Regions from separate parts of the Orrella marina genome, predicted to be linked through region 2. Evidence: predicted binding sites of a transcription regulator. Region 2 holds the regulator's gene; the other holds the start of a gene.
What was found. The regulator LexA, encoded in region 2, represses DNA repair genes until DNA is damaged. The targets are predictions, from matches to a motif close to ACTGTATNNNNATACAGT.
Positions count from the first base shown of each region.

Region 1: recA (recombinase RecA) is a predicted target of LexA. The motif match lies at 2,380-2,397, and genes of this name have one in related genera.

Region 1 covers NZ_CP028901.1:697,907-709,193, reverse strand. The annotation lists gene DBV39_RS03140 (DUF2889 domain-containing protein) at 1-71, opposite strand, end outside; gene DBV39_RS20545 (regulatory protein RecX) at 318-1,130, opposite strand; gene recA (recombinase RecA) at 1,090-2,157, opposite strand; gene DBV39_RS03125 (response regulator) at 2,677-3,378, shown strand; gene DBV39_RS03120 (sensor histidine kinase) at 3,564-4,919, shown strand; gene DBV39_RS03115 (nuclear transport factor 2 family protein) at 5,727-6,233, opposite strand; gene DBV39_RS03110 (SDR family NAD(P)-dependent oxidoreductase) at 6,378-7,175, opposite strand; gene DBV39_RS03105 (DUF3833 domain-containing protein) at 7,172-7,714, opposite strand; gene DBV39_RS03100 (MFS transporter) at 7,729-9,198, opposite strand; gene DBV39_RS03095 (chalcone isomerase family protein) at 9,211-9,981, opposite strand; gene DBV39_RS03090 (SAM-dependent methyltransferase) at 10,093-11,287, opposite strand, start outside.
Region 2 covers NZ_CP028901.1:1,339,310-1,350,596, reverse strand. The annotation lists gene lon (endopeptidase La) at 1-1,681, shown strand, start outside; gene DBV39_RS06010 (RNA-binding S4 domain-containing protein) at 1,813-2,208, shown strand; gene lexA (transcriptional repressor LexA) at 2,446-3,153, opposite strand; gene DBV39_RS05995 (amino acid aminotransferase) at 3,534-4,739, opposite strand; gene uvrB (excinuclease ABC subunit UvrB) at 4,924-6,948, shown strand; gene DBV39_RS05985 (low molecular weight protein-tyrosine-phosphatase) at 7,141-7,632, shown strand; gene DBV39_RS05980 (Fe-S cluster assembly transcription factor) at 8,448-8,975, shown strand; gene DBV39_RS05975 (IscS subfamily cysteine desulfurase) at 9,028-10,239, shown strand; gene iscU (Fe-S cluster assembly scaffold IscU) at 10,365-10,748, shown strand; gene iscA (iron-sulfur cluster assembly protein IscA) at 10,768-11,091, shown strand; gene hscB (Fe-S protein assembly co-chaperone HscB) at 11,096-11,287, shown strand, end outside.

The DNA.
Region 1 (11,287 bases), 640 kb from region 2:
TCGAATGAGTGAGCCCTGATGTATCTGTTGTGCATCGGGGAACGTGGGTAGTCGGGTGCGGGTAATGGCATGCGTGTCAGATAAAACTTCGATTAGTGATCAAGTATAGCGCGATCTTGCTGCATTGCACGAAAACTAAGACGTGGTTAACCACAGATTAACCCCTTCTGGTTCCGGATTTCAATGAGATCCGGTTAAATGCGCACAAATGCGAAGGATCACGCCCCCAAGACGCATAGTGTCGCATCTCGCAGCACCAGAATGAAAGACGCTGGCTTGAGACAGACACAAAATTGAACATCTGATCTGACCTTGCACTATTGACAAGCATCAACCAGTCGACTCGTCCGAATCACTGTCCACGTCAAAGTCTGGCTCGTATCGCCCCGAAAGGATCCGGGCAACAACATCCCCCCAAACCCCCGACTCGCCAAAAAACGTGCTTGCCGGGCATACTCGCGCGAGTCAGTCGGTAACCCCTTCTGTCCAAAACGCTTGCGCCAGACTTGCCAGGCTCTCTGCGGTTCTGAATCCTTGAGTCGATCCAGGCTTTCACGAATCAACTCATCATCAAGACCTCGCTCGCGCATCGAGTACGCAATCCGGCGACTACCGAACCGGCCACGGTGACTGTGCTCAAGCGCATGTGCGAACCGTGCATCGGACTGCCACCCCTCTCGTTCGAGTTCATCGAGCAACGCGTCAAGCACAGTCGAGTCGAACGGGTGCTCACCTGAGTCACTATCTGAATCACCAGTTGAACGTACCACTTCAGTCATGCCAGTCCTGGCATCCTCGTCGCGAATGCTCGCGCCAACCTCGAGATCACCGTCTTGCCTGGTATCAGACTGCGGCTTCAGAGACATCTTTCTCGCATAAGGGGAGAGTTTGCGGAACAATTCATCTCGCGAATACTCTCTGATGCTGAGATAGCGAACTGCACGCGCCTTGAGACTGATATCAGACCCCTTGCGTGCTTTCTTGTCCAGAGGCTTATGCCTTTCATTCAGAGACGGATCAGGATTGCCAGCCTTGTTCTGACCGGATTCATCACCGGTCAGTTCAGAAGCCCGGAGAACCCCTGGCGGATTATTCTTCGGATATTTCGGACGCATCTCTTGCCGGGACAACAGCCATTCTCTTGATACCGAACGACTCGCGCACCTTGTTTTCGATTTCGACTGCGAGCTCCGGATGCTCACGCAGGTACTCACGGACATTGTCTTTGCCCTGCCCGATCCGGTTCCCGCCATAACTGAACCATGAGCCCGCTTTATCGACCACACCGGCCTGCACCCCAAGGTCGATGATCTCACCCTGCCTGGAGATTCCGGCTCCATACATGATATCGAACTCGGCTTGTTTGAACGGTGGTGCGACCTTGTTCTTGACCACTTTGACGCGAGTTTCGTTGCCGATCATTTCATCGCCCTTCTTGATGGAACCGATGCGACGAATATCGAGGCGCACCGACGCGTAGAACTTCAGTGCATTGCCACCCGTGGTTGTCTCGGGACTACCGAACATGACACCAATCTTCATGCGGATCTGGTTGATGAAGATCACCATGCAATTGGTCCGCTTGATGGTCGCAGTCAGCTTGCGCAATGCCTGACTCATCAGTCGTGCCTGCAGACCAGGGAGAGAGTCCCCCATCTCGCCTTCAATTTCAGCTTTAGGCACGAGTGCCGCGACCGAGTCGATCACGATCAGATCAACTGATCCTGAACGCACCAGTGCATCTGCAATTTCCAGTGCCTGCTCACCCGTGTCTGGCTGCGAGATCAGCAGGTCTGTCAAGTTGACCCCCAGGCGCGAGGCGTATTGAACGTCCAGAGCATGCTCGGCATCAATAAAGGCGCACGTACCATTGATTTTCTGCATCTCGGCGATGACTTGCAACGTGAGTGTCGTCTTGCCGGAGGATTCCGGACCATAAATCTCGATCACCCTGCCGCGAGGCAGCCCGCCAACGCCCAAGGCGATATCAAGCCCCAAAGAGCCAGTGGAAACCACCTGAATGTCATGCTCGACCTCGTTGTCACCATAACGCATGATCGAACCTTTACCGAACTGCTTTTCGATCTGCGACAGCGCAGCGGCAAGAGCCTTGCTCTTTTCTGACCCGCCTCCCTGTTTGGAGGATTTATCGTCCATGAATACTCCTTGCCATGATTACATCTCGTTAATACGGTTACACAAATAGCTACGCAACGGACACACAAACGGACAGCGCGATTGACCGCTGCAGCCCCCCCATCGACGAGCCATCGAGAGTAGAAGAACTTTACTCGAAGCACATTATTGCACTTGCCACAGACTTCACATTGCCAAACAAGGCGCTGACCGCCCAGCCATGAATCAGCAGATTTTACATTTACTGTATAAACCAACAGTATAACTGAATCGTGACCTAATTCAACGTCACACTGGGCGAGAACCTTCACGAACGGGGGTCACTCCCAAGGACAAACACCTGAACAAACGATGGCCGGGTCCGGTACAGAATTCTTGATGACATAGAAGACGGGATTCTTCCATCCAGCAAGGTCATTTGCTTCCCGGGATGAGGCGGATCGTTGCAAGCGCACACCTACGCGGGTTAATGCCTGTAGGCAACGCCAGCGGCCTGTGCCAGAATTCCAGATTATTGACCTGTGTTTCCTATCTCGCACCATGAGAATACTGATCGCCGAAGACGACAACCTGCTGGCTGACGCGCTGACCCAGTCCTTGCGCCATTCAGGATACGCAGTTGACGCCGTAAGCGACGGACTGGCCGCAGACACTGCATTGCGCTCCCAGGAGTTTGACCTTCTGATACTGGACCTCGGGTTGCCAAGAATGTCAGGACTGGAAGTGCTGCAAAGTCTGCGCACGCACAACGCCATGTTGCCCGTACTGATTCTCACCGCCGCGGACTCCATTGAACAACGAGTCAGAGGACTGGACCTGGGCGCTGACGACTATATGGCCAAGCCCTTCGCACTCAGTGAACTTGAAGCACGTGTCCGGGCGCTGACTCGTCGCGGACTAGGTGCTGGCACGGCACTCATGCGGCATGGACGTCTGGTGTTTGATCAGGTCGGCCGGATCGCGCTGGTTGATGACAAGGCGCTGGACTTATCGGCCAGAGAGGTTAGTCTGCTGGAGATTCTGCTGCTGCGTGCCGGCAGAATGGTCAACAAGAGCCAGATCGTCGACCACCTGTGCCAGTGGGGGGAGGAAGTCAGTTCCAACGCCGTCGAGGTTTATGTGCATCGACTCAGAAAGAAACTTGAACCCAGCGGCGTACGAATTGCAACCGTTCGCGGACTCGGCTACTGCCTGCAGCGCGCAACCGAGGAGCCCGCCTCCGTTCAGGGATCAACAGCCTGAGACGATCTGAATTGAACCGTACTGTCATCCCTCCTCCAGAACGTGTTGCCAGCGATGAATCAAAGTATCCGCCAGTAAACACGCCGATCAGCACACAATCAAAGTCTTCAACCGAGGGGTTCGAGCCAGCAGACAGTGGCCCGCGCGTACATCGCCGCTCGCTACTCGGGGAGATTCTGGACTGGATGCTAGCTCCGCTTTTTCTGCTCTGGCCCATGAGTGTGGCAATCACCTACCTGGTTGCACAGGACATCGCGAATGCACCTTTCGACCGGTCGCTTAACAACGCACTGGAGCTTCTGGAGCACCAGATCGAATGGGCGGAACCACTACCCGCCCTGACACTGAGTTCTCCTACCAGAATTGCCATGCGCACACGTGAGAACGAGGGCATTTTCTGGAAAGCCCAGGTCGTCGGCGGGCCGATCATCAGTGGAGAAAGCGCGCTACCCTCACCCGACATGCCAGAGAACTGGGGACCAGGCGATGTCTATTACCGTGACGAGTCAGTGAGCGGCTACAACCTCAGACTGGCATATACCTGGGTTCAGTCTCCGCTCAAACCGGCGACGAACATCCTGCTGGTTGCAGCCGAAGGCACTGAAAGCCGGGCGGAGCTGGCCAACAACATCATCAAGGGTGTCATCATCCCCCAGTTCCTGGTACTGCCACTGGCGGTACTACTCGTCTGGTTCGGGCTGTCACGAGGGATCGCGCCCATCAATGCACTTCAACAACGATTAAGGTCGCGCAGACCGGACGACCTATCCTCAATCGAGGACACATCGACACCGCTCGAGATCACTCCACTTGTTGTTGCCATGAATGATCTGCTTGCCAGACTATCAGGGAACATCGAATCGCAACGTCGCTTTGTCGCGGACGCAGCGCACCAACTCAAAACTCCGCTGGCTGGCTTGCGCACGCAGGCAGAGCTTGCGCTCAAAACGGCAAGTGACGCCCAGACTCAACAGAATCTGCACAAGATCGTGGCAAGCACTGAACGAGCAACCCGCCTGATCAATCAGCTACTCCTGATGGCCAGTGCCGAACATCCTGAAAAGGTCGAACGCCAGCCTATGGATGTCGGTTCGCTCGCACGTCAGGTATGCGAGCAGTGGGTACCGGACGCACTTGAAGCAGGCATCGACCTGGGTTACGAAGGCCCCGAGTTTCCGATCATGATCCAGGGACAGTCAATCTTGCTCACAGAGGCTCTCAACAATCTGATCGACAACGCACTGCGCTACGTTCCTGACGGAGGCCATGTCACGATTGGCGTAAATACAACACTGGGGCAGGTGGAGTTGTTCGTGCGCGACGATGGCCCTGGCATTCCTGCGGCAGACAAGGGGCGCATATTTGACCGTTTCTATCGTGTACTCGGATCGACTGCACACGGCAGCGGTCTTGGGCTTGCGATTGTCAAAGAGATCGCCCAGCGACATCAAGCGGAGCTACGGGTCGAGGACGCAAATCCTGGACAAAAACCGTATGGAACCCAGTTCACGATCACTTTTGACAGAATCCTCACAGAATAACTTGCAACAAGTGAGTTATTGACGCAACGTATCACTATGTCTTGCTGATAGAACATGTCAGAAGTGCTGATAGTTGTGCTGGGCAATACTCGTATCAGCATAGACGCATTGACTGTCAGTTACCTGTCAGGTTCATGAACTAATATTTAGGCTAGATGTTTTGCAAATTGGAAGCCTTGGTTATAGAATACTTTCAGTCACAAAACATAGCTTAGCCAGAAACTGATTCTCTCGAACGGTCCAGACCCTGCAAACGGGATATCAAGACCGATAAGACAGATGGTTATGGCATGGTTTAGTCAGGGTTAGCTGTAGTGCCGGTGGTGAATGCAGATGTGGCTTGATGACACACTTGCCTGGTTGGACACCAGGATGAACCCCGACACGAGGTCAGTCCTGCCTGCTGCTCTGGAAGACAGGGCGGCTGATTGAATTCAGATCGAAATCAGAGCAACACCTGATCGATCGAACGGTCCCCCGCCGGATGGGACTGCTGCACCCTACCGGCTTTTAGGCCCCTCCAGTGCTGGAGGGGCTTTTTTTTACCTGAATTTCCCGCATCACATGCAGGCGACAAGGCTTCACGCAGCCCGGTTCTTACCGGAGAAAAATGGGTAGTTCCAACCGCAACCCCCGGGAGCAAGTCGTTAAACGCTGACTACCAGGCCACGCACCGCAAGACATGCGGGCCAGCGATGCTCTGACGTCTTTTGAAACAGCGTGAAGATTGCTCTGTCCTGATGTGTGATTCGAACAAGTGAGCTGACTTGTCTTATCTGCCAGAAATGCACAGGCACAAGACACACATCACGCGTCAGAAAGCAAACCCGGTGTCGCCATTTTCCTGCGCAGCACGCGCAGTACCGTACCAAGTACTGGTAATCGCTCGTAAACGCCTTGAGAAACATCCCAGAAATCGCGGTGTCTGGAGATTAAGCCTCGCTCATCAAGGTCAAACCAGGTTGTACCTTCAAACTCGATCGGACGCCCGCGCCAGCTAAACTGAAACATCCATACAACGCACAGGTGACTTGCCTGCTCGACTGATTCAGTCACCGTAAACCTGGGATTCTCCAGAGATTCGAACATGTGCGCATAAATCTGTCTGATCGATCTCAAACCGCTGACGTCATTGAAAGGATCCCGAAACCGGGCGTTCGGGCCATAGACCGTGGCTATACTGTCCAGCGTATCAGGTCTGAGCGCTTCAAACCAATCGATGATACGGTGTGCTCTAGCCGACTGCTCTTCACGCTTGACTCGCTGGCCAGTACCGGACGTCTGGCTAGAGCCCGAAACCATTCTATCAACCATGTCGATACTCCCACAAAGCGCACATCGCGGTGCACATCACATTGCACGCACTTACGCATACTTCCATGTACATGCGTTTATTGACATGCGCCTATTAAATTGCACGACAGCATCCCTGCCCTTGCATGGAACAAGACCAATCGACTAAGCCCTGGTTACACGGTTAAGCAAGGCGAACCGGATGCGATATGGCAGTCTGCTCACAAGCCGGAGTACATTGGCAAAGCCGGTCGGAAACCGGATTTCAAACAGCCCCCTGGCAAATCCCTTCAGAATGGCCTGTGCGGCAGCCTGCGGTGTCATCAGTCCAGGCATCTCGAAATCGTTGGCCTGCGTCATCGGGGTTCTAACGAAACCTGGCGAGATGAGATAAACCGATACACCCTTGGGAGCAAGTTCCAGATACAGCGTTTCAGTCAGATTCTGCAACGCCGCTTTGGTGGCTCCGTAGATGATCGCTCTGGGCAAGCCGGTATAGCCCGAGATGCTCCCTATCATGGCGATCCCGCCATGCCCCTGTGCGATCAGCCGCGGAGCCAGTCTGGCAGCCGCCCGATAGGCACAAACAACGTTCAGATCATAGCTCGCCTGAACTTTCTGAAGATCCAGATCCCAGACGTGCCGGGGATCATAACGAGCTGCACCGAAAACGACCAGATCGATCTCGCCAAACTCGCGATCAATCCGCTCGAGTGCCTGATCCCAGGATCGTTCGTCCAGGACATCCAGCGGCACGACAAGCGCGTGTTCATAATCTTGGGCAATCCCCTCCAGCATGGACACTCGCCTGGCCGAAATGGCCACTCTTGCCCCCTGCTCGAGCATTGCGCTCGCCAGCGCTGCCCCGATTCCACTTGACGCACCAATGATCCAGACCTTGCGACCTGACCAGTCTGTCACCGGCGCATTCAACTTACGCCAGATGCTAGCGAATATGCTCACGAACCGGGCTCCCGTTTGCGAAACAGTAGCGACACTTCACCCAGTCTGAATCCGTACTTCGACATGACTGAACGATTCATCATGGTATTGCCATCCATGAGCCACATCCAGTCGTCAAAGTCAACGTTGTAGACCTTTCCGTCAACCGGCAGTTGCAGGACATACTTCCAGTGCAATGCATTACCCGCTACCTTGCCAATCGCAACGCCTTCGACATCATCGGCCGTACCGTGCCAGGTGCCATCCGCCTGCTGGCTGAGTTTCCATAAGCGGCGCGACTTCTCACCATCCGCGTAGGTGAAATACTCATCGAGCTGGCCCTCGGTCGGACTTTCCCATGTGCCAATGATCTCGACATGAAAGCGCCGGGCAAGCTCGCCGTTGCGTTTCTGAAAAATGCCCCAGGCATCCATCTTCCCGTCAAAGAATTCCGACATGACGAGCCTGGGCTCTTCACTGGCGTACTGTTCGACATCAACGCTTGCGCATGCCGTCAGAACAGCTGCGCTGGTTGCAGCCAGTATGGATTTGAGTTTCATGCTTTGGCTCTCCCTTAATCAGTACGTGAATGGATAGATATGTTTTTTGGCGATTGCCGGACCGTGTCCGGACTGAGCAGTCTGCGCCCGAGACAGACTGCTGCCACTGCCTTGAAAACAATCGGCATGAAGGCGTAGACAAGTGCCAGCGATGTGGCGCTTGCCGGCTGTCCGGGCTCGTACCCAAGCGCGGCCAGCACGGGTAGCGACACCCCGGCTGATACCGCCAACGCAAATTTGGCGACGAACGCCCAGACCCCGAAGTAAAGCCCCGTACTGCCACGTTGCTCTGGCCGGATCGCATCGGCCAGCATGGCCGGGGGCAATGCCAGATCCACGCCCAGTGCAGTGCCGGTCAAGACACAGACGAACAGATAAGCAATGGTGTCGCCTGTGCCTAGAAACGCAGCCAGACAAAGCCCCACTCCAGCTATCAGCGATCCAAGCGCCCAGGTCCGGGCCTTGCCCAGACGGTCTGAGACCCGGACCCAGAGTCCAAGCGCCGTCAGTCCCGCCAAAAAATACGCGCCCAGAAACAGCCCGACCTGGGCAGGCCGTTCAATCACATCTTCGACATAGAACAGGATCAATGTCGCCGGCAATGCCGCCGCCGTTGCGTTAAACAGATAAAACGCATAAAGGCGCCACAACCAGCGATCCGGACCAACGGTCTGACGACCTAACGCGGCCCGCCAGGGCGCCAGCATCCGGGCCCATCGTCCTCGTTCTCGTCCTCCTGCTCGTACTCGTCCTGCCTGAGCAAAACCGTCGTTACCGGTATGCTGAAGCTGGCGCCGGTCTGCGTTGATTTCAGGAGTGAAGACGATCCTGGGGCGCGGCGACCCCAGCAACGTGATCAGCACAGTGACCGCAAGAATGGCAGCAAACACCCACGCAAATGCGCCGTAAGCGCGCTCGGGACCATCGCTTGCCGCCCAGACTGCCGGCAGGATAGACGCCACCACCACACCGACCACACCGGCGGCTTCACGCCAGCCAGTAACGCGAGCGCGGGCACCGGTGTCGTCCGTCAGTCTGGCACCCCAACTCAGGTAGCACACGTTCATCAGACTGTGAGCCGTGTACACCAGCACGAGTGCTGCCACCATCCAGAGAACAATCGACGTTTCACTCAGCCCGTCCGGCACATGAAACAGCAGGACAAATCCCCCTGCCAGCAAAAACGCACCTGCGATCAACAGCCCGCTCCATCCGCGCCGGACCCCACTCAGCCAGTCCACCAGTTGTCCGATCAACGGATCCTGAACAGTGTCGACCAGACGCACGGCGAACAGTGCAGCGCCAAGCATGCCGAGACTGACACCCAGCGTATCCCCATAGAACTTGGGTGCGATCATGTAGATCGGCAACATCGCCATGGCAAGTGAAAAAGACAGTGCACTGTAGGCCGCAAGCCCGGCGGCAGACGGCAGCCTCTGGAGATCTGGCGTGCCTGATGCTGAGCGCGATGGTCTCGGATTCACGTGAGCCGGCCCTTAGTCCGACTGCCCAAGCAGCTCGGCGCGCAAGTCAGGATCACTGGTGCGATGATCCAGCCAGATCGCAAAAAATGCCTGTGCCAGCGCGTCATCCAGTCTTCCCAGCCTGACTCCTTCATGAAAAATCCCGCTGCCCCGCCCCGGAACGTAAACGCCAGTCAGCACATCGCCCGCTCGCACGTCCATCAGGGCCCCATGGAGCTGGGCTTTCCAGTCAGGGTGCTGGTCGACATCCACACCCAGAGCCTGCATCTGGTCAAGCGACGCATCAATGATCTGGTCACGGCTAATGGTTCTCGCGTACCGTAATTCCAGTGCGAAAGGCTCGTCAGGCTGATAGCGACCGTTGGGCGCCAGGAGCGTGGCGTCGTAGATCAGGAATCCGAAGCGACGAAACTGGCCCTGTCCAACTCGCCGGGCGTGCGGAACCAGTGCATGCCAGCCAAAGGCCGGGGTCTGACTCAGCGCGTCGCCTGCAACGGGGTCGCCCCCGGACGCCCGGTCGTGGCCGGAAACTCCGTTCGCACGATCCTGATTCGCGAGTTGTGAACCTGATGCCGGCATCGCAAGGCCAGCCAGGCTTGCCAGCACAGCAGCGCCTAGCACCTTTTTCAAGTTCGGTGCTATCAGTGCAAGAGAAGACACACACCGCAAGAAACCGTCATTGGCTTTTTCCAGAATTGCGGTTGCGATGGCGCTAACCAGGGTATTCTGCTCGCGCACTCCACTGACCTCAGGCTGCCCCTGCACGCTGGAATGTCTTTGCATGGTGATCTTCTCCTTACCCGTCAGCACACAGTAGTGGTGACTGGAACATTGCGTTCTTACTGGCTCGCCGCGTCAAGCGACCGCGTCCGGCAAAGAAATGAATAAAGGCCATCAAGCATGCTTGGCCAGAACCCATTGCTTGACATCAGTGCGTCCTTCCCGAAATCCAGCTTCGCAATAGGCCAGATACATGCGCCAGATCCGCATGAAGGTGTCATCGAACCCTTGCGCCTGAATGTCTTCCTGGTGTGTGTCGAAGGCTTGCGCCCACAAGGCCAGTGTTTTTGCATAATCGATACCAAAACTGAATCGATCCTGCACATTCAGGCCCGCGTTGTCGGCCAGAGACTCGAATCGCGATGGGCTGGGCAGCATGCCGCCCGGGAAAATGTATTGCTGAATGAAATCAGTGCCACGCACGTATGCATCAAAATGGGCATCCGCTATATCGATTGTCTGGATAACCGCTCGCCCACCGGGCTTCAGACGATCGCGAATCACTGAGAAGTAACCGGGCCAGTGACGAAGGCCCACTGCCTCGAACATTTCGATCGAAATGATGTGGTCGTACTGACCTGTGATATCACGGTAGTCGCAGATCGAAAGATCAATCTGAGCAGCCAGCCCTTCGCGTCTGACCCGCTCTTGTGCCCATGCTAGCTGCGCGTCTGATAGCGTGACGCCTTTGACTTTCAAACCTCTTCGAGCGGCACGCACAGCGAGTTCACCCCAGCCGCACCCAATCTCGAGCAGTGTCTGGCCCGGCTGGATGTCGAGTTGGTCCAGCATACGGTCGTACTTCGCTGCCTGTGCATCGGGCAGACTGCGCTGGTCATCCCCTTCAAACAGTGCTGCGGAATAGCTCATCGACCCGTCGAGCCATAGACGGTAAAAGTCATTCCCGAGGTCGTAATGTGCAAGGATGTTGCGACGGCTACCGCGGCGGCTGTTGTCTCGCAGCACCCAGTGCCCAAGCTGACGCAGCAACAGCGCCCACCAACTACCGCGCACCACATTCACCGAATCCTCGTTACGGATTGCGAGCCTGAAGAGTGACATCATATCCGGGCAATCCACCCAGTTGCGTCGGACGCACTCCGCAAACCCGACATCGGCCTGTCGCATGATGAGCGATGCTGCCCGCCAGTCACGGATCTTGAGCTGGGCGTGTGGCAATGCCCCTTGCCTGCCGAGCAGCATGAACCGGCCCTGCGGATCGATCAATGTCAGAGAGCCTTCTGAGATCCTTGACAGCAATGAGACAAACGTACGGGCAGACCAGGGCAGCGTCTGGACGGACAGTGTG
Region 2 (11,287 bases):
CGGGCTCAGCAAGGAAGCGCGCAAGAAAGTTGATGCCGAACTGAAAAAGCTCAAGCTCATGTCACCGATGTCGGCCGAGGCAACGGTGGTCCGTAACTACATCGACACGGTTATCGGTTTGCCATGGCGCAAGAAGAGCAAGATCAATCACTCGATCCCGCATGCGCAAGAGGTGCTTGACGATGATCACCATGGTCTTGAGAAAGTCAAGGAGCGTATCGTCGAGTATCTGGCTGTGCAACAGCGAGTCGACAAGGTCAAGGCTCCCATCTTGTGTCTTGTCGGCCCACCGGGAGTCGGCAAGACTTCCCTGGGTCAGAGCATTGCCAAAGCCACCAATCGTAAATTCATCCGGATGGCACTTGGTGGTGTACGGGATGAAGCAGAGATTCGTGGGCATAGACGGACCTATATCGGTTCCATGCCTGGCAAGATTCTCCAGAACATGAACAAGGTCGGTGTGCGCAATCCATTGTTCCTGCTTGACGAGATCGACAAGCTTGGCATGGATTTTAGAGGTGACCCTGCTTCTGCATTGCTCGAAGTGCTGGATCCCGAGCAGAATCACACTTTCCAGGATCACTACGTTGAGGTGGATTTTGATCTGTCGGACGTCATGTTTGTGGCGACCAGTAACACCTTGAACATCCCGCCTGCGTTGCTGGACAGGATGGAAGTGATCCGTCTGTCCGGTTATACCGAAGACGAGAAGATTCACATTGCCAAAGATCACCTTTTGCCTAAGCTGATGAAGAACAACGGGCTCAAGGAAGGCGAGTTAACTGTTCAGGACGATGCCTTGCAGGACATGGTTCGTTACTACACCCGGGAAGCCGGTGTACGTTCACTTGAACGTGAAATCAGCAAAATCTGTCGTAAAGTGGTTAAGCAACTTGTGTCCAAGCTTCCTCAGGGTGTCAGTGCTGCACAGACTCGCAGAGCAGCAAAGTCGCAGACGACTCAGACAATTGTTGTATCAAGCGAGAACCTGGGGGAGTACCTGGGTGTGCGTCGATACAGTTACGGCATGGCGGAGAAAGACAACCAGATCGGACAGGTCACCGGACTGGCATGGACCGAAGTCGGTGGTGATCTGTTGACTATCGAAGTCGCCGACATGCCGGGTAAGGGCAACATCCTTCGTACGGGATCACTCGGTGATGTGATGAAAGAGTCGGTCGAGGCGGCGCGTAGTGTTGTCAGGGCGCGTGCCAGTCGGTTGGGTATTGCTAATACGGTGCTTGAGAAGCGTGATATGCACGTGCACGTGCCAGAAGGGGCCACACCCAAAGATGGTCCGTCTGCGGGGATTGCAATCACGACTGCGATTGTGTCAGCGCTGACCCGGATTCCAGTGCGTGCCGACGTAGCCATGACAGGTGAGATCACCCTTAGAGGCGAAGTGCTCGCGATCGGTGGGTTGAAAGAAAAATTGCTGGCGGCTCGTCGAGGTGGCATCAAGACTGTTCTGATTCCCGAAGAGAACGTGAAGGATCTTGCTGAGATTCCGGATAACGTTAAGAATCATCTCGAGATCATTCCTGTCAAATGGATCGACAAGGTGCTCGAAGTTGCGCTTGAGCGCAAGCCGGAACCTCTTTCTGAAACCTCAGTAGAGGAAGCTGTTGTGAGCAAACAGGCATCATCTGATGTCACAAGCAATCCGGTGATCAAACACTGATCACTACCGGCTTGAGGGGATGCGATCCTGCATCCCCTCAAGCCGGACAAATGAACTGGCTGCTCGGTGTTATTTTTGTGGCAGCACGTTTACTATCTACTCATTCCGATATCTGACCTCCGATCGCACCCATGGCCGAAGAAGTTCAGTCCGTCCGTCTTGACAAGTGGCTCTGGGCCGCACGTTTTTTCAAGTCGCGATCGCTGGCGACGGATGCGATTGAGCTTGGACGCGTGCATGTTAATGGTAGTCGGGTTAAACCAGCCAGAAGCATCAAAGTCGGCGAAAAAGTTCAGGTTCAGCGAGGACATGAGCGGTTGGAGGTGTTTGTACGTTTTCTGAGTGATGTGAGACGTTCTGCCTCGCTTGCTCAGTTGCTCTATGATGAAACGCTTGAAAGCCGCGCAGCCCGTGAGGAAGCATCTGAGCGAAGGAAGCTTTTCTCGGAGCCTGCTCAAGGCATCCGCAAGGGGCGTCCCACAAAACGCGACAGGCGGCAGATTGAGCGCTTTGCAAAGGACGATTGACTGTGCCTGGGCGTTTTATTGGCTAGGTGCAGAGGGAAAGGTCAGTGACAGCCTTGTTCAGAGCAAGAAAGTCGCCAAGGAATATCAAGTGTCTGTTGGTGCCTGCTTCCCTTGAATGGGTACACTCAGGGCTCGTGCGTGATGCACAAAATGATCCTTGCTTTCATTTTCTTCGCGTTCATCTTCTCGAATTGTCTGTATCAAGAAGATCGTTTCGTGTGAGCTGGTCAAGCTCGCTTAATGTAAAGGCTGTGTTCGAATCAGGCCGACCGCCAGTCCTTCGATAGCAAAGACCTCGCCAGAACGGATATGAATCGGCTCAAAGTCCGGATTCTCGGGCAGTAGCACAATTTTTCCCTTTTCCCTGGACAGTCTTTTGACGGTGACCTCATCGTCGATACGGGCAACCACGATTTCTCCGACACGCGCTTCACTCGTCTTTTTGACCGCTAACAGATCCCCGTCCAGTATGCCGATGTCGCGCATACTCATTCCACGAACCTGAAGAAGGTAGTCCGGTCTGGACGAGAATAACGATGAGTCGACGGCGAGCTCTTTCGCGACGTTCTCTTGTGCAAGAATTGGCGAACCGGCGGCCACACGTCCAATCAGGGGTAGAGTGGTCTGGTTGAGGCTTGGTAGTGCATACGAGATGGTTGATGCATATGGCATGCCGGACTCAACAGTCTGGTCCGCTATCTGCGCTTGAGTTGAATTATGCGTCGGTTTTTGCTGGATCAGCCTGATGCCTCGTGATGCACCTGCCTTGAGCTCGATATAGCCTTTTCGCGCCAGAGCACGAAGATGATCTTCTGCCGCATTGGTCGATTTGAATCCAAGCTTGCGCGCAAGTTCAGCCCGTGTCGGAGGGAAACCTGTTTGTTCGAGCAGCTGCACGATGAGATCAAGCACCTGTGCTTGTCGAGCGGTTAACTCAGTAGCCATCAAATTCTCCGGGCTGTATGTATATACAGCGCATTGTGACGTATTTCATCACAATTTGCAAGTGAGCACATTGTGTGAAGTAAGTCGTCTAGCTGTCTGATTCCTTTGGTTGTTTTAGGTTGATTTGAAGGCAAGACCAGGCCGATGGCGTTGGGTCATCGGGCATGTCTTGGTTCAAGCATATGAATTTCTGCTATCAACTGGCGGAATCGTTCAGCCATTCAGAGCGGCAGAAGTCACAGATGGATATCAAGAGTTCGAGAACGCGAGAGCCACTCAGGCCAGGGAGCCACACAACGTGGTTCGCTGGCCTGAGTGGTTTGCAAAGGGGCGACGTGATTCTTCACGCCAAATTGCTGGAGTCAACAACTTCTAGTGCGTCAGCCTTTGATAACGCTTGCGATAGCCTTTGCGACTGTGTCGATGTTTTTGCTGTTAAGGGCGGCAACGCAGATCCTGCCACTTGAAATAGCGTAGATCGCATGCTCTTCACGCAGTTTGTCCACTTGTGCTGCTGTCAGTCCCGAGTATGAGAACATGCCTTTCTGGGCCATCACAAAATCGAAGTTCATGTTGACGCCATTCTCAGCCAGCTTGTTCACAAGCTGTGATCGCATTTCCTTGATGCGTTGACGCATCTCACCGAGCTCTTCTTCCCACATTGCGAACAGTTCAGGCGTATTCAATGCTTCAGCGACAATTGCACCGCCAAATGTTGGCGGGTTGGAGTAATTGGTGCGAATGACCCGTTTGACCTGACTCAGCACCCGGGCTGCCTCCTCGGCGCTATCGGTCACCAGTGTCAGGGCCCCAATACGCTCTCCGTACAGAGAAAATGACTTGGAGAACGATGTGCTGATCAGGCAGTTTAGACCCTTTTCCACAAACAGTCGCACTGCGGCTGCATCGGCCTGCAATCCATCACCAAATCCCTGGTAGGCGATGTCCATAAACGGAATCAATTCCTTGTCCTGAACAACTTTGGCGATCTCGGTCCACTGTTCAGGAGTCGGGTCAACGCCCGTCGGGTTGTGGCAGCATGCATGTAGCACCACGATGGACTTTGCGGGCAGGCTCTTCAGAAAATCGAGCATGCCATCAAGATTCAGTCCGTGTGTCTCGGGGTCATAGTAGGGGTACTCAACGACTTCAAAGCCGGCTTTTTCAAACAGCGCGCGGTGATTCTCCCAGCTCGGCTTGCTGATAGCGACTTTGGCGTCAGGCAACAGCGCTCTAAGGTAGTCTGCGCCAATCTTCAGAGCGCCGGTTCCACCAATCGATTGAACAGTGACGCAGCGCTCTGATTTGATCGCCTCACTGTCCTTGCCCAGAACCAGTTCGCGTGCGCCACGGTTCAGCTTGGCGATGCCCTCGATCGGCAAATAGCTGTGAGCGAGCTGAGCCTGAACCCGGTCAACTTCAGCCTTGTGAACACAACGCAGCAAAGGGACACGTCCATCATCGTCGTAATAGACACCGACTCCCAGGTTGACTTTATGCGAACGGGTATCTGAGTTGTACTGTTCGGTCAGACCCAGGATTGGATCACGCGGTGCGAGTTCGACGGACTGAAAAAGTTTGCTCATTGGGCGACCTTCGCGCTTGCGGCAGCGCTACTTTTGAATGTTGTCAGTTGTGAATAATCGGGGAAAGTCATCAGACGGAAGAACCCTTTCGAGTCATCTGGATGGTCATACTGGACTGCAGGGGAGGCTACCGTCATAATGGGGGTTGTCCACGAATTGGGGAAAACCCCATCTAAAGTCTAACATGACAAAAGGCCGTTTCGTAGAGTTTCCGCAGAGCCCTTTCTCTCTGTACCAGCCTTATCCGCCAGCGGGCGATCAGCCTGTGGCGATTGAACAACTGAGCGAGGGCATCGATGACGGATTGATGTTTCAGACACTTCTGGGGGTGACTGGTTCTGGCAAAACCTTCACCATGGCAAACATCATTGCCAGGACTGGTCGGCCGGCACTGGTGCTGGCCCCCAACAAGACGCTCGCGGCACAGCTATACGCGGAAATGCGAGAGTTTTTTCCTCGTAACGCGGTTGAGTACTTCGTGTCTTACTATGACTACTACCAGCCGGAGGCCTACGTCCCGTCACGAGATCTCTTTATTGAAAAAGACTCGTCAATTAACGAACACATCGAACAGATGCGACTGTCTGCCACCAAGAGTCTGCTTGAGCGGCGCGATACGGTCATTGTGGGGACTGTATCCTGTATTTACGGTATCGGTAATCCTTCCGATTATCACGCGATGGTGCTGGTCCTGCGCGCAGGTGATCGAATTTCGCGCCAGGAAGTGCTGGCACGACTAGTGGCCATGCAGTACTCGCGTAATGACGCTGAGTTCACCCGGGGCGTGTTCCGTGCGCGCGGTGAGGTCATTGACGTGTACCCGGCAGAAAGTGCAGACCTGGCTGTACGCATCACAATGTTTGACGACGAGATCGAGAGCCTGGCTTTGTTTGATCCGCTTACTGGCAAGGTTCGCCAGAGCGTTCCGCGATTCACTGTTTATCCGGGGTCACACTACGTCACGCCTAGAGAAACGGTTCTGCGGGCTGTAGAGACCATCAAGGAGGAGTTGCGCGAGCGTCTCAAGCAGCTTGTTGACGCAGGGCAACTGGTTGAAGCCCAGCGCCTGGAGCAGCGCACCCGGTTTGATCTGGAGATGCTCGGCGAGCTCGGCTTCTGCAAAGGAATCGAGAACTACTCACGCCACCTGTCCGGAGCAAAGCCAGGCGACCCGCCGCCGACGCTGATTGATTACTTGCCGGCCGATGCGCTGATGTTCATTGACGAGAGTCATGTCACGATGGGGCAGCTTGGCGGGATGTATCGAGGAGACCGTGCAAGAAAGGAAACACTGGTTCAGTACGGTTTTCGTTTGCCTTCGGCCTTGGATAATCGTCCGCTCAAGCTTGAAGAGTTCGAGCACCGTATGCGTCAAACCGTGTTTGTTTCAGCCACTCCGGCGGCATACGAGCAGGGGCGCTCCGATAAGGTGGTAGAACAAGTGGTTCGACCGACAGGGTTGGTCGATCCGATTGTCGAGGTGCTTCCAGCGGCTACTCAGGTTGACGATCTGCTTGATAAAGCCAGGATCTGCGTCAGTCATGGCCAGAGGGTGCTCGTGACAACACTTACCAAACGTATGTCAGAGGAGCTGACGGACTTCCTGACCGAGCAGGGGTTGAAAGTGCGTTACCTGCATTCGGACATCGATACGGTCGAGCGAGTGGAGATTATCCGGGATCTGCGTCTGGGTGTTTTTGATGTGCTGGTGGGGATCAACTTGCTGCGCGAAGGTCTCGACATTCCGGAAGTCGCATTGGTGAGCATTCTGGATGCTGACAAGGAAGGATTTCTGCGATCTGAAAGGAGCTTGATTCAGACGATTGGACGCGCTGCCCGTAATGTCAACGGGCGCGCAATCCTGTACGCCGACCGGATCACAGACTCGATGCGCAGGGCTATGGATGAAACGAGTCGACGGCGGGAACGCCAGATAGCATTTAATCTGGAGCATGGAATCGAAGCAAAGAGTGTGATCAAGGCGGTAAAGGAACTGATTGATGGCGTCGTGGTAAGTACCCCGGTGAATGCGGGGCAGGACGATCTGCCGGCATTTGAACCAACGGATGAGAAGTCGGTCGCCAAAGCCATTAAGCAGCTGGAAAAGAAGATGCTTGATCACGCCAAGAACCTGGAGTTCGAGCAGGCTGCGGCTGCACGCGATGCGCTAAACAGGCTCAAGCAACAAGTGCTTCAATATGGTGCGTAACAAGTGAAAATTGGTGCGTTGCAAGATGACAGCGTCATTTTCTTGATGTGAATTATTAGATAATTTACTTTAAAATTAGATGTTAACATTATGTTTTAAATAGAAGTAAGTGTAATTTTTCACTGTAACGAAAATGCAACTTCCTTAAAAAAATTCTGGACAACTTACGGGTTTTCCCGCAAAATTCGCACCATGATGACAAAAGTTCTCTTCGTATGCATGGGTAACATTTGCCGTTCGCCAAGTGCGGAGGGCGTGTTTCGCCATATGATCAATGAGGCCGGCCTGAGCGATGTAATTGGCATCGATTCCGCCGGGACACACAACTTTCACGTGGGTGAAATGCCAGACGCAAGAACAATTGCGGCTGCACGCAAACGTGGCTATGAGGTTACCCAGCGTCCTGCGCGGCAGATCAGTGCCGAGGACTTCCTGGAATATGACCTCATTCTTGCTATGGACTGGGAAAACCTGTCAGCGATGCAGCAGCAGTGCCCTAAGCACCACCGGCACAAACTGATGCTTCTGATGCGTTTTGCGAATGAGTTCGAGGAGGCCACTGTTCCGGATCCCTACTACGGTGGGCTGGACGGATTTGGCAAGGTTCTCGACTACATCGAAGACGCCTGTCAAGGGGTTCTGGAGATGGTTCGCAAGCGTGCGACCCAGTATCAGGCAGCCTGACGCAGAGCTGTGACAAGCTGGCACGCGAATTGCAGGACTTCCGGATTCTCGTTGCTGGCTCAGTCATCAGGCACACGGGGTCTCACCTCCCATTGAGCAAAGCATTGATTGCAATGCGTGACCAGGCTCTCGTTATCGAGACCTGTATAACAGCAGGGTGAGGGGTGAGCGGAATTCAACGCAGTCACATTTGAGTTCTACACTGCAGCACCGGGATCTTCTCCCGGTTAATTAAAAAAACCGCGCCTGGTTGCGCGGTTTTTTTGTGGGCGGTGTTTTTTACCGACAGAGACCAAAAGTGGAGCCCAATACTGTGTTACGGAGCCCCAGAAGTGCCTTGAGTTTCGGTTGATGGCTCGAGATCTCGTCAGGTAAACGCCTATTGCCACAGGGCTAACCACTGTGTAAGCGCTTTCAATAAAAGAAGACTCTAATTTATTTCTTGATGATGCGTTGATGCCAGCTGTTACATTTCAGTGTGAATGTCATCAGAGTCTGTATATCTTTCACAATGGTTCTATAAAATATCAATAAATCAATTATATAAGATAACTATATAAAGTATTTTCTAGAAAAATTTATCGTCACAGGAATAGATTTCTTTCGATGATCGAGTGTGCTTGCTGAGTTTTTTGAACTAATGAGTTCAGATTGCGTCGAATCAGTTTCCGGCATTTACTGATAAATAAGTTGACTATTTAAGTCGGAAATTTGTTATACTTGAGTTGTTTAGTCAACTTAATACATCAGGCCAGTTCGCATTCAAAGCCCGATAGCTTTGAAGCTGGCAGGATGCTTTGACAGAGGACGATGACATGCGACTAACTACGAAAGGGCGGTTTGCGGTAACGGCGATGATCGATTTGGCCCTGCGACAGCATAGCGGTCCGGTCACCCTGTCCGCGATCAGCCAGAGGCAGAACATATCTCTGTCCTATCTTGAGCAGCTGTTTGGCAAGTTGCGTCGCCACGAACTTGTCGACAGCATTCGCGGCCCAGGTGGTGGTTACACGCTGGCCAGGCTGGCGCGCAACATCACGGTGGCCGATATCATTTTTGCGGTCGACGAACCCATGGATGCAACCAACTGTGGGGGAAAATCGGACTGTGCTAGCGGCACGGATGGGCGCCCTGGCGTGTGCATGACCCATGAGCTGTGGTCTGCGCTCAACCGTACCATGGTTGATTTTCTGGATTCGGTGTCCCTGCAAGATCTGGTTGATCAGCAGCGGATGCGTCAGCTTCAGGAAGGGACCGTGCAGCGCTCCGAGACTCCGATCCGTGTTTCCCCCACAGCAGCAGATCCGTTTGCGCGCCGTGCGGGAGAGACCGTTACGGTGTGACTTCGGTCCGGCACGCGACTTTGAATTCATCTAGTTTCAGGAGTTTTTAAAAATGTCGGTCAAACCAGTCTATTTCGACTATTCAGCCACGACTCCCGTGGACCCGCGTGTGGTCGACAAGATGGTGCCGTGGCTCTATGAACATTTCGGCAATCCAGCTTCGCGCAGCCACGCATTCGGTTGGGAAGCGGAAGCGGCTGTCGAGCAAGCCCGTGCTGACGTGGCAGAGCTGATCAATGCGGACCCGCGTGAGATTATCTGGACCTCCGGTGCAACCGAATCTAACAACCTGGCCATCAAGGGCGCAGCTCATTTCTATGCTGAGCGTGGCAAACATGTGATTACGGTCAAGACAGAACACAAGGCGGTTCTTGATCCGTGCCGCGAACTTGAGCGTCAGGGTTTTGAAGTGACGTATCTTGATGTGATGGAGAATGGCCTTGTTGACATGAAGGCGCTTGAAGCTGCTATCCGGCCCGATACGGTTCTCGTGTCCGTGATGTTCGTCAATAACGAGATTGGCGTCATTCAGGACATAGAAGCGATTGGCCAGATGTGCCGCGAGCGCAAGATCATTTTCCACGTTGATGCGGCCCAGGCCACCGGCAAAGTTGCGATTGACCTCGAGAAGCTGAAGGTCGACCTGATGTCGTTTTGTGCGCACAAGACTTATGGTCCGAAGGGCATCGGTGCGTTATACATCCGTCGCAAGCCGCGTGTTCGTCTGGAAGCGCAGATGCACGGTGGCGGGCACGAACGGGGGTTCCGTTCCGGTACGCTTGCAACGCACCAGATTGTCGGCATGGGTGAGTCTTTCAGGCTTGCTCGGCTTGAGATGGGTACAGAGAACGAACGTATTCGTATGTTGCGGGATCGTCTCTGGAACGGTATCAGCGAGATCGAAGAGGTCTATCTGAACGGTGATCTCGAGCGTCGGGTGCCACACAACCTGAACGTGAGCTTTAATTACGTCGAAGGCGAGTCGCTCATCATGGCGGTCAAGGAGCTTGCAGTCTCTAGTGGATCCGCCTGTACATCGGCCAGCCTTGAACCCTCGTACGTTTTGCGCGCGCTGGGTCGTAACGATGAACTGGCACATAGTTCCATTCGTTTCACGCTGGGACGTTTCACGACTGAGCAGGAAGTCGACTTTGCAGTCGAGCTCCTTAAGGCGCGTGTCCAGAAATTGCGTGACATGTCACCGCTCTGGGAGATGGCCAAGGAAGGTATTGATCTCAACTCTGTCCAGTGGACAGCTCATTGAGTTTGATGCACTGAGGTTGAGAGTCAAGGTTGAATATGTAGGCTGCGCACCGGTTGCGCACAACAAGACTGTGTATCGCGATGAGGTCTGACCGCAACCGCGAACAGTCATCAGGAGTAACAAACATGGCATACAGCGATAAAGTTCTGGATCATTACGAGAATCCCCGTAACGTCGGGGCGTTTGACAAGTCAGATGATCACGTCGGAACCGGGATGGTCGGTGCACCAGCCTGTGGGGATGTGATGAAGCTGCAGATTCGTGTCAACGATGAAGGCATCATTGAGGATGCACGCTTCAAGACCTATGGATGCGGTTCAGCGATTGCGTCGAGTTCACTTGTAACAGAGTGGGTCAAGGGTAAGTCCCTCGATCAGGCGATGGATATTCGTAATACCGAGATCGCCAAAGAACTCGCGTTGCCTCCGGTCAAGATTCACTGTTCGATTCTGGCTGAAGATGCGATCAAGGCCGCTGTCAAGGATTACAAAGACAAGCATGGAAGCTAACCTGGAAACGAGGACGAGCATGGCAGTGACACTGACGGCCAGCGCGGCCGACCATATCCAGAAGTATCTGAGCAAGCGCGGTAAAGGGATTGGTCTGCGGCTAGGCGTGCGAACCACCGGATGCTCGGGCATGGCGTACAAGCTCGAGTACGTAGACGACCCGAAACCTGAAGACGAGGTGTTCGAGAGTCATGGAGTCAGGGTGTTTGTTGACCCCAAGAGTCTCGCCTATCTGCAGGGTACTGAACTTGATTACGCTCGAGAGGGATTGAACGAGGGCTTCAAGTTTCAGAATCCGAACGAGAAGGCCACCTGTGGTTGTGGCGAGTCTTTCACGGTTTGATGCCTTGACTTCAAACCGTTCGCCCAGTTTTTTCGAGCTGCTTGGTCTGGCCGAAACATTCGAGATTGATCCTCAGGATTTGCAGGATCGGTGGAAGACTGCGGCTGCAAAGGTGCATCCGGACCGGTTCGCAGGTGGTACGGCGGCTGAGCGGCGGGTTGCAATGCAGTGGAGCGCCCAGCTCAACGAGGCTTAC